DNA from 3 places in the Escherichia albertii genome. Region 3 is predicted to be linked to each of the others. Evidence: predicted binding sites of a transcription regulator. Region 3 holds the regulator's gene; each other region holds the start of a gene.
The links. The regulator PurR, encoded in region 3, represses purine synthesis genes. The targets are predictions, from matches to a motif close to CANGCAAACGTTTGCNTG.
Positions count from the first base shown of each region.

Region 1: the regulator PurR is predicted to act here: its motif matches at 1,994-2,011, upstream of purL (phosphoribosylformylglycinamidine synthase).
Region 2: the regulator PurR is predicted to act here: its motif matches at 1,981-1,998, upstream of purH (bifunctional phosphoribosylaminoimidazolecarboxamide formyltransferase/IMP cyclohydrolase).

Region 1 covers NZ_CP117568.1:1,652,220-1,655,504, reverse strand. Annotated here, with positions in the region: gene tadA (tRNA adenosine(34) deaminase TadA) at 1-129, shown strand, start outside; gene mltF (membrane-bound lytic murein transglycosylase MltF) at 273-1,829, opposite strand; gene purL (phosphoribosylformylglycinamidine synthase) at 2,087-3,285, shown strand, end outside.
Region 2 covers NZ_CP117568.1:3,288,003-3,291,287, forward strand. Annotated here, with positions in the region: gene purD (phosphoribosylamine--glycine ligase) at 1-273, opposite strand, end outside; gene purH (bifunctional phosphoribosylaminoimidazolecarboxamide formyltransferase/IMP cyclohydrolase) at 285-1,874, opposite strand; rRNA gene PS053_RS16015 (16S ribosomal RNA) at 2,491-3,285, shown strand, end outside.
Region 3 covers NZ_CP117568.1:695,852-699,136, forward strand. Annotated here, with positions in the region: gene sodB (superoxide dismutase [Fe]) at 1-387, shown strand, start outside; gene cydH (cytochrome bd-I accessory subunit CydH) at 679-768, opposite strand; gene purR (HTH-type transcriptional repressor PurR) at 1,067-2,092, shown strand; gene punR (DNA-binding transcriptional activator PunR) at 2,089-3,021, opposite strand; gene punC (purine nucleoside transporter PunC) at 3,134-3,285, shown strand, end outside.

The DNA of each region.
Region 1 (3,285 bases), 960 kb from region 3:
ATGAACCATCGAGTGGAAATCACGGAAGGTATTCTGGCGGATGAGTGCGCGGCGCTGCTCAGTGATTTCTTTCGCATGCGCCGCCAGGAAATTAAGGCCCGGAAAAAAGCGCAATCATCAACGGATTGAGGCTGATGGCAGATGCAAAATTGCCAGATACTCTACGCCTAATCAGACCAGTGTAATCTCTGCAATGTATTGAATGTAGGCCGGATAAGGCGTTCACGCTGCATCCGGCATGAACAAAGCCCTCTTTGTCAGCAATCTGCGGATTAATTTTGTTTCTCCTCACCTCCTTTCCTGGAAAACAGCAGCGAAGGAGAGTGTGTCAGATAGTTCGATGATGACTGGGAAAGAAACGAGAGAAAGGGGAATTTTTCTTTACCCAATTCAGCTGGCGATACTGCCGGATAATCTTGCGCCAGTTGTATCGCTGCTTCTGTCGCCTGCTTTTCTTTTTCTTGCAGGTAACCCACCAGGCTAATTTGATACTTACGAATGTTTTCTACATAAGCGTAAGCTTCATGACCGCGTGCATAGCCGTACGTTAGCTTGCTGTAATGAGGTTTCTGGCTCAGCAAGGGCAGACGTTGTTTTACGTCGGCCCAACTGTCAGGATTTCCTTTCGTTTTTGCCGTTAGCGCACGGGCATCCAGCATGTGTGCGTAGCCCATATTGTAGGCGGCGAGCGCAAACCAAATGCGTTCGTTTTCCGGTACACTCTCCGGTACTTTGCTCATCATATCCTGTAAATAACGCACGCCGCCGCTGAGGCTTTGCTCGGCATCGGTGCGATCGGTAATCCCCAGACTTTGCGCGGTATTTTTGGTTAACATCATCATGCCGCGCACACCCGTGGGCGAAGTCGCCTGCGCGTCCCAGTGTGATTCCTGATAGGCAATTGCCGCCAGTAAACGCCAGTCAATTTCCCCGGCGTATTTCTCAAATAACGGCTTTAACTGCGGCAGAACGGCATCGACGGCGCGTAAAAATGTACGTGTATCGACGTAATCAAAATCATCGCCATGCCCGAGATATTTCTCTTCAATGCGTGCCAGAGTACCGTCTTCATTCATTTCATTGAAGAAGTCGAGCAGGGCGGCGGAAAGTGTATTATCGCTATCTAGCGGGCTAAACCAGGTCACCGGTTGTTCATCGGTGATATCGAGTGCCACGGCGAGTTCCGGGTGAACGCGCTGAAACAAGCTAATAGCGACAGAATCGGCAATGGTGTAATCCAGCTTGCCTTCGATGACATCTTCCATTAGCTCCGCAGAGCCTTTTTTGTCGTCTACCTTCCAGCCTAATTCCGGGAACTTAGTCTCTTTCAGCGTTTGCAGATCGTTAACAATGACGTGCCCTGGCGCGACAGTCAGTTGTTCCGCCGTCAGGTTGCCCAGCGTACGCGGGCGATACTGACCCACTTTATAAACCAGTTGTTGCGACACGGAATAATAGGTAGGGCCGGGCTGATAATTTTTTACTCGCTCACTGTTATAGACCAGCCCTGCTGCCAGCAAATCGGCGTTACCGTTATCGAGATCGTCAAAAAGCTGGCTGATATTTTGCCGCACGGTCACTTTCAGTTTTACGCCGAGGTAATCGGCAAACTGTTTCGCCAGTTCGTAATCCAGGCCAAAAGGTTTACCGTTGATTTCGTTATAAGTCAGGGGAGTATGGATAGTGCTCACACGCAACTCTCCCCGCGCTTGTATGGCGGCGATACGGTTGTCGGCTTTACCAAACCAGGGAATGGATGGCCAGAGAGCGACCGCGAGGAGCAGTGCCAGAATGCCGATGAACAGATAATTAATCTTTAATTTTTTCAATTAGTTAATTCTCTGTGTCGTGCGCGTCCCAGCTTGAAAAATCGTAGTACTAAAGAAAGGTCTAATCATAAATGAGCGGCATTTTGCGTAAACCTGCGTCAGTTGGCAACTTATTACAGTCATTGGCGGCACGCGTTGCTAATTCACGATGGTGATTTTATTTCCACGCAAACGGTTTCGTCGGCGCATCAGATTCTTTATAATGACGCCCGTTTCCCCCCCTTGGGTACACCGAAAGCTTAGAAGACGAGAGACTTATGATGGAAATTCTGCGTGGTTCGCCTGCACTGTCGGCATTCCGAATCAACAAACTGCTGGCGCGTTTTCAGGCTGCCAGGCTCCCGGTTCACAACATTTACGCCGAGTATGTCCATTTTGCTGACCTCAATGGGCCGTTAAACGAAGAAGCGCACGCGCAACTTGAGCGCCTGTTGAAATATGGTCCGGCACTCGCCAGCCACGTCCCGCAAGGCAAACTCCTGCTGGTGATTCCGCGTCCTGGCACCATCTCTCCCTGGTCTTCGAAAGCGACTGATATCGCCCATAACTGTGGGCTGCAGCAGGTTAATCGCCTTGAGCGCGGTGTTGCTTACTATATAGAAGCCGGTACGCTGACCAATGAGCAATGGCAGCAGGTTACCGCTGAACTGCATGACCGCATGATGGAAACGGTCTTTTTTGCTTTAGATGATGCAGAACAACTGTTTGCTCATCATCAGCCAACTCCGGTCACCAGCGTTGATTTGCTGGGGCAGGGCCGTCAGGCACTGATTGATGCTAACCTGCGTCTCGGTCTGGCACTGGCGGATGATGAAATTGACTATCTGCAAGATGCTTTCACTAAGCTTGGTCGTAACCCGAACGACATCGAGCTTTATATGTTCGCTCAGGCGAACTCCGAGCACTGTCGCCACAAGATTTTTAACGCCGACTGGATTATCGACGGTGAACAGCAGCCGAAATCGCTGTTTAAGATGATCAAAAATACCTTCGAAACCACGCCGGATCACGTTCTCTCTGCTTATAAAGATAACGCCGCCGTGATGGAAGGTTCCGAAGTGGGCCGCTACTTTGCTGACCACGAAACGGGCCGCTACGATTTTCATCAGGAACCGACGCATATTCTGATGAAAGTCGAAACTCACAACCACCCGACGGCAATTTCTCCGTGGCCGGGTGCGGCGACCGGTTCCGGCGGCGAAATTCGCGATGAAGGCGCCACCGGGCGCGGCGCGAAGCCGAAAGCCGGTCTGGTTGGTTTCTCCGTTTCCAACCTGCGTATTCCCGGCTTTGAACAACCGTGGGAAGAGAATTTTGGTAAGCCTGAGCGCATTGTCACCGCGCTGGACATCATGACCGAAGGCCCGCTGGGCGGCGCGGCATTTAACAACGAATTTGGTCGTCCGGCACTGAACGGCTACTTCCGTACTTATGAAGAAAAAGTGAACAGCCACAA
Region 2 (3,285 bases), 2.1 Mb from region 3:
GATTTGCAGCCCGGCGGCGCGGAAGGTATCAACCACGCCTTTCACCAGCGGCGCTTCCGGGCCGACGATGGTTAGATCTACCTTTTCGTTTTGCGCGAAATCCAGCAGTGCCGGGATATCGGTCACGCTGATAGCAACGTTTTGCAGCGCGGGCTCCAGTGCAGTGCCTGCGTTACCCGGAGCAACAAACACAGTCTCAACCAGCGGCGACTGCGCCGCTTTCCAGGCCAGCGCGTGCTCGCGCCCGCCGTTACCAATCACTAATACTTTCATCTATTGCTCCATTAATGGCGGAAGTGGCGCATGTCGGTGAAGAGCATCGCAATACCGTGCTCGTCGGCAGCGGCAATCACTTCGTCATCACGGATAGAACCACCAGGCTGGATAACACAAGTCACGCCCGCAGCGGCGGCGGCATCAATACCGTCGCGGAACGGGAAGAACGCGTCAGAGGCCATCGAGGAACCTTTCACTTCCAGACCTTCATCGGCCGCTTTAATACCGGCGATTTTTGCGGAGTACACGCGGCTCATCTGGCCCGCGCCAATCCCGATGGTCATATTGTTTTTGGCATAGACGATGGCGTTAGACTTAACGAACTTCGCTACCTTCCAGCAGAATAGCGCATCACGCAGTTCCTGTTCGGTCGGCTGGCGTTTGGTGACAACGCGCAGTTCTTCTGCACCAACCATCCCCAGGTCACGATCCTGAACCAGCAGACCGCCGTTAACGCGTTTGAAATCAAGGCCCGGAACACGTTCGCCCCACTGACCGCAGGTCAGAACGCGTACGTTCTGCTTGGCGGCGGTGATTTTCAGGGCTTCTTCGCTGGCGGACGGTGCAATGATCACTTCGACAAACTGACGAGAAATGATGGCCTGTGCGGTTTCAGCATCCAGCTCGCGGTTAAAGGCAATAATGCCGCCGAATGCGGAGGTTGGGTCGGTTTTGTACGCGCGATCGTAAGCATCAAGAAGGGAATTGCCGATAGCCACGCCGCAAGGGTTGGCGTGCTTCACAATCACACATGCTGGCTCGGCGAACTCTTTCACGCACTCCAGCGCCGCATCGGTATCGGCGATGTTGTTATAAGAGAGGGCTTTACCCTGAACCTGGGTTGCGGTGGCAACAGAGGCTTCTTTCACGTTCTCTTCTATATAGAAGGCCGCCTGCTGGTGGCTGTTCTCACCGTAACGCATATCCTGCTTCTTAATGAAGTTCAGGTTCAACGTGCGTGGGAAGCGACCGGCGGCTTCTTTGCTTTCACCGTGGTAAGCCGGAACCATGCTGCCGAAGTAGTTGGCAATCATGCTGTCGTAGGCGGCGGTATGTTCGAAGGCTTTGATGGCGAGGTCGAAACGGGTTGCAAGCGTCAGCGATCCTTCGTTGTCATCCATCTCTTTAATAATGGCGTCGTAGTCGCTGCTCTTCACCACGATAGCGACATCTTTATGGTTCTTGGCGGCGGAGCGCACCATGGTTGGGCCGCCGATATCGATGTTCTCAACCGCATCTTCCAGCGAGCAGCCTTCACGAGCAACGGTCTGGGCGAACGGATACAGGTTAACAACCACCATATCGATAGGTTGGATCTGATGTTCTTCCATAATGGCATCGTCCTGGCCGCGACGGCCCAGAATGCCACCATGCACTTTCGGATGCAGGGTCTTCACGCGTCCATCCATCATCTCCGGGAAACCGGTGTAATCGGAAACTTCGGTCACTGGCAGACCCTTTTCTGCTAACAGACGGGCAGTGCCCCCTGTAGACAGCAACTCCACACCGCGTGCGGAAAGTGCCTGGGCGAATTCGACGATACCGGCTTTGTCAGAAACACTGAGCAGAGCGCGGCGGACTGGACGACGTTGTTGCATGGTAAATCCCCTGGATTTGACTATTACAGAGAGCGTTAGCTGAATTTTTCGCGAAAAACTCAGCTAACGCCCCTAACGGGGCATCCTTATTTTTCGCCCGCATTGTAACGAAAACGTTTGCGCAACGCTCGCGAATTTTTCTCTTTCAATGGTGATCACAATTTTGACAGAGGTTACCGTGGGGGAAAATACAGAAATTACATTGATGATTGTGGATAACTCTGTGCGTAAAAAGGTATAAAGCGGGGTTTTGCTGGGGAATGCAGCAGTCAGTCATTTTTCTGCAATTTTTCTATTGCGGATGCGCGGGAACTCCCTATAATGCGCCTCCATCGACACGGCGGATGTGAATCACTTCACACAAACAGCCGGTTCGGTTGAAGAGAAAAATCCTGAAATTCGGGGTTGACTCTGAAAGAGGAAAGCGTAATATACGCCACCTCGCGACAGTGAGCTGAAAGCCGCGTCGCAACTGCTCTTTAACAATTTATCAGACAATCTGTGTGGGCACTCGAAGATACGGATTCTTAACGTCCTCGGACGAAAATGAATACCAAGTCTCAAGAGTGAACACGTAATTCATTACGAAGTTTAATTCTTTGAGCATCAAACTTTTAAATTGAAGAGTTTGATCATGGCTCAGATTGAACGCTGGCGGCAGGCCTAACACATGCAAGTCGAACGGTAACAGGAAGAAGCTTGCTTCTTTGCTGACGAGTGGCGGACGGGTGAGTAATGTCTGGGAAACTGCCCGATGGAGGGGGATAACTACTGGAAACGGTAGCTAATACCGCATAACGTCGCAAGACCAAAGAGGGGGACCTTCGGGCCTCTTGCCATCGGATGTGCCCAGATGGGATTAGCTTGTTGGTGAGGTAACGGCTCACCAAGGCGACGATCCCTAGCTGGTCTGAGAGGATGACCAGCCACACTGGAACTGAGACACGGTCCAGACTCCTACGGGAGGCAGCAGTGGGGAATATTGCACAATGGGCGCAAGCCTGATGCAGCCATGCCGCGTGTATGAAGAAGGCCTTCGGGTTGTAAAGTACTTTCAGCGGGGAGGAAGGGAGTAAAGTTAATACCTTTGCTCATTGACGTTACCCGCAGAAGAAGCACCGGCTAACTCCGTGCCAGCAGCCGCGGTAATACGGAGGGTGCAAGCGTTAATCGGAATTACTGGGCGTAAAGCGCACGCAGGCGGTTTGTTAAGTCAGATGTGAAATCCCCGGGCTCAACCTGGGAACTGCATCTGATACTGGCAAGCTTGAGTCTCGTAGAGGGGGGTAGAATTCCAGGTGTAGCGGTGAAATGCGTAGAGATCTGGAGGAATACCGGTGGCGAAGGCGGCCCCCTGGACGAAGACTGACGCTCAGGTGCGAAAGCGTGGGGAGCAAACAGGATTAGATAC
Region 3 (3,285 bases):
AACAACGCTGCCCAGGTCTGGAACCACACTTTCTACTGGAACTGCCTGGCGCCAAACGCGGGTGGCGAACCGACAGGTGAACTGGCTGACGCTATCGCCGCGTCTTTTGGCAGCTTTGCCGATTTCAAAGCACAGTTTACTGATGCTGCCATCAAAAACTTCGGCTCCGGCTGGACCTGGCTGGTGAAAAATAGCGACGGCAAACTGGCTATCGTTTCTACCTCTAACGCCGGAACTCCGCTGACCACCGATGCAACTCCGCTGCTGACCGTTGATGTCTGGGAACACGCTTATTACATCGATTATCGCAATGCTCGCCCTGGCTACCTGGAACACTTCTGGGCGCTGGTGAACTGGGCGTTCGTGGCGAAAAATCTCGCCGCATAATCACTGATGGCAAATGCAACATTGCCTGATGCACTACGCTAATCAGTCCTGCGCAAATGAGGCGTTAACAGTGTATCCGGCGCAATAAATTGCATTTTATCAGTAACCTGTAACGCAGAAGGTACGCCTTCTGCGTTTTTGTTTTATTAACTGTTGGCAACACCAACTGCTTCGGGTCATTTTCTGGCTGACACAAACATCAGCAGTAACAAAACCATTAACTGAACGCTCGGTCATTTTGCTAACAAAGGAAAGAGGATGTGAGGGAACATAAGCTCCCTCGGGAGGAAATCAGTGCAGCGCGGCTGTCAGACCCACGGCCACGATCAAACCCAGAACGATAATAGTTGTTACCAGTGAAAATTTAAGGTCGGTGCTCATCAAGTTTTCTCCTTTCTTATTACCACACAAAAAGTGATATTACGCATTTTTACACACTGCGATGAAAAAATCTCCCGGCATTTATTATGATAAGTGCTTTTACCACTTCCCCTTTTCGTCAAGATCGGCCAAAATTCCACGCTTATACTATTTGCGTACTGGCCATTGACCCCTTTCTGACGCTCCGTGTCGTTTTTTCGGCGTACCGCAACATTTTTGTTGTGCGTAAGGTGTGTAAAGGCAAACGTTTACCTTGCGATTTTGCAGGAGCTGAAGTTAGGGTCTGGAGTGAAATGGAATGGCAACAATAAAAGATGTAGCGAAACGAGCAAACGTTTCCACTACAACTGTATCACACGTAATTAACAAAACACGTTTCGTCGCTGAAGAAACGCGCAATGCCGTGTGGGCAGCGATTAAAGAATTACACTATTCCCCTAGCGCGGTGGCGCGTAGCCTGAAGGTTAACCACACCAAGTCTATCGGTTTGCTGGCGACCAGCAGCGAAGCGGCCTATTTTGCCGAAATTATTGAAGCAGTTGAAAAAAATTGCTTCCAGAAAGGCTATACCCTGATTCTGGGTAATGCGTGGAACAATCTTGAGAAACAGCGTGCCTATCTGTCGATGATGGCGCAAAAACGCGTTGATGGCCTTCTGGTTATGTGTTCTGAGTATCCAGAACCGCTACTGGCAATGCTGGAAGAGTACCGTCATATTCCGATGGTGGTGATGGACTGGGGGGAAGCAAAAGCAGATTTTACCGATGCGGTCATCGATAACGCGTTTGAAGGCGGCTACATGGCTGGACGCTATCTGATTGAACGCGGCCATCGCGAAATCGGCGTTATTCCTGGCCCTCTGGAGCGCAACACCGGTGCTGGCCGTCTGGCTGGCTTTATGAAGGCAATGGAAGAAGCCATGATCAAGGTGCCGGAAAACTGGATTGTACAAGGTGACTTTGAGCCGGAATCCGGTTATCGCGCCATGCAGCAAATCCTGTCGCAATCACACCGCCCTACTGCCGTCTTCTGTGGTGGCGATATTATGGCGATGGGCGCACTCTGCGCCGCTGACGAAATGGGTCTGCGCGTGCCGCAGGATGTTTCGCTGATCGGTTATGATAATGTGCGCAACGCTCGTTATTTTACCCCGGCGTTGACTACTATCCATCAGCCGAAAGATTCACTGGGTGAAACGGCATTCAACATGCTGTTAGATCGTATCGTCAACAAACGCGAAGAACCGCAGTCCATTGAAGTTCATCCACGCCTTATTGAACGCCGCTCCGTAGCTGACGGCCCGTTCCGCGACTACCGTCGCTAATCGTTCACTACGGGAGCCTCTTCCGGTTCCCGTAGCCACTCCTTATTAAGAGTCTCGCTGTCCCCCAGATAGTCCAGCAGCCAGGTCAATGCTGGTGACATATCATTCTGCTGCCAGGTCAGACAACATGCCGAATCAGGGAATGGATTTTCCAGTTCCAGTGCTACCCATTTCTCCTCGTTAAGCCACGGTTTGGCGAAATGCGTCGGCACCATGCCAATACACAATCCAGCGGAAATACACGTTGCTGACGACTCCCAGTCAGGCACTACAAGTCTTTTTTGGTTATCCAGCAGCCAAGTAATACGTTTTGGCAACGTTCGTGAGGTGTCCTCGCGCACCAATGACGGCCAATTACGCAACGTATCATCGCTGAACGGCCCCGCCATAGACGCCAGTGGATGATGGCTGGCGACAACGCAACTCCAGCTTAACATCCCCATATCACGGAAGGCATAACGTCCTCCGACCGGAATCGCTCGTGTCGCGCCAATCGCCAGTTCGACACGCCCGTCGGAAAGCGCATCCCAGACGCCATTAAATACCTCCTGAAAAACCAGAAGCTCGACGTCATCAAAGTGGCGATAAAAATCAACGATCAACTGACGAGTACGCTCTGGCCTGACAATATTATCCACCGCGATGGCTAACTGTCCGCGCCAGCCGTTGGCAATTTGCTGACATTGCTGGCGGGTGATCTGCATTTTTTTGACAACAGAACGCCCCTCTTTTAAAAACCACGCTCCGGCAGCGGTCAATTCCACATCACGGTGACGGCGCTCAAAAAGCGGCACCGCCAGCCACTCCTCCAGTTGACGCACGGTATAGCTGACAGCGGAAGGAACGCGATGCAACTCCTGGGCTGCAGCGCTAAAACTGCCATTTCGCGCTACCGCATCAACAACTTCGAGAGAATATTCTGACCACATAGTTTGCCTGCAAAATTTTTGAAACCAGTCATCAAATATTACCGTTTCACAACAGGAATTTCACTCCCTACACTTTGCGGCGGTGTTTAATTGAAGAATTTAGAGAATATACATGCAACCTGGGAAAAGATTTTTAGTCTGGCTGGCGGGTTTGAGCGTACTCGGTTTTCTGGCAACCGATATGTATCTGCCCGCTTTTGCCGCCATTCAGGCCGATCTGCAAACGCCTGCGTCTGCCGTCAGTGCCAGCCTTAGTCTGTTCCT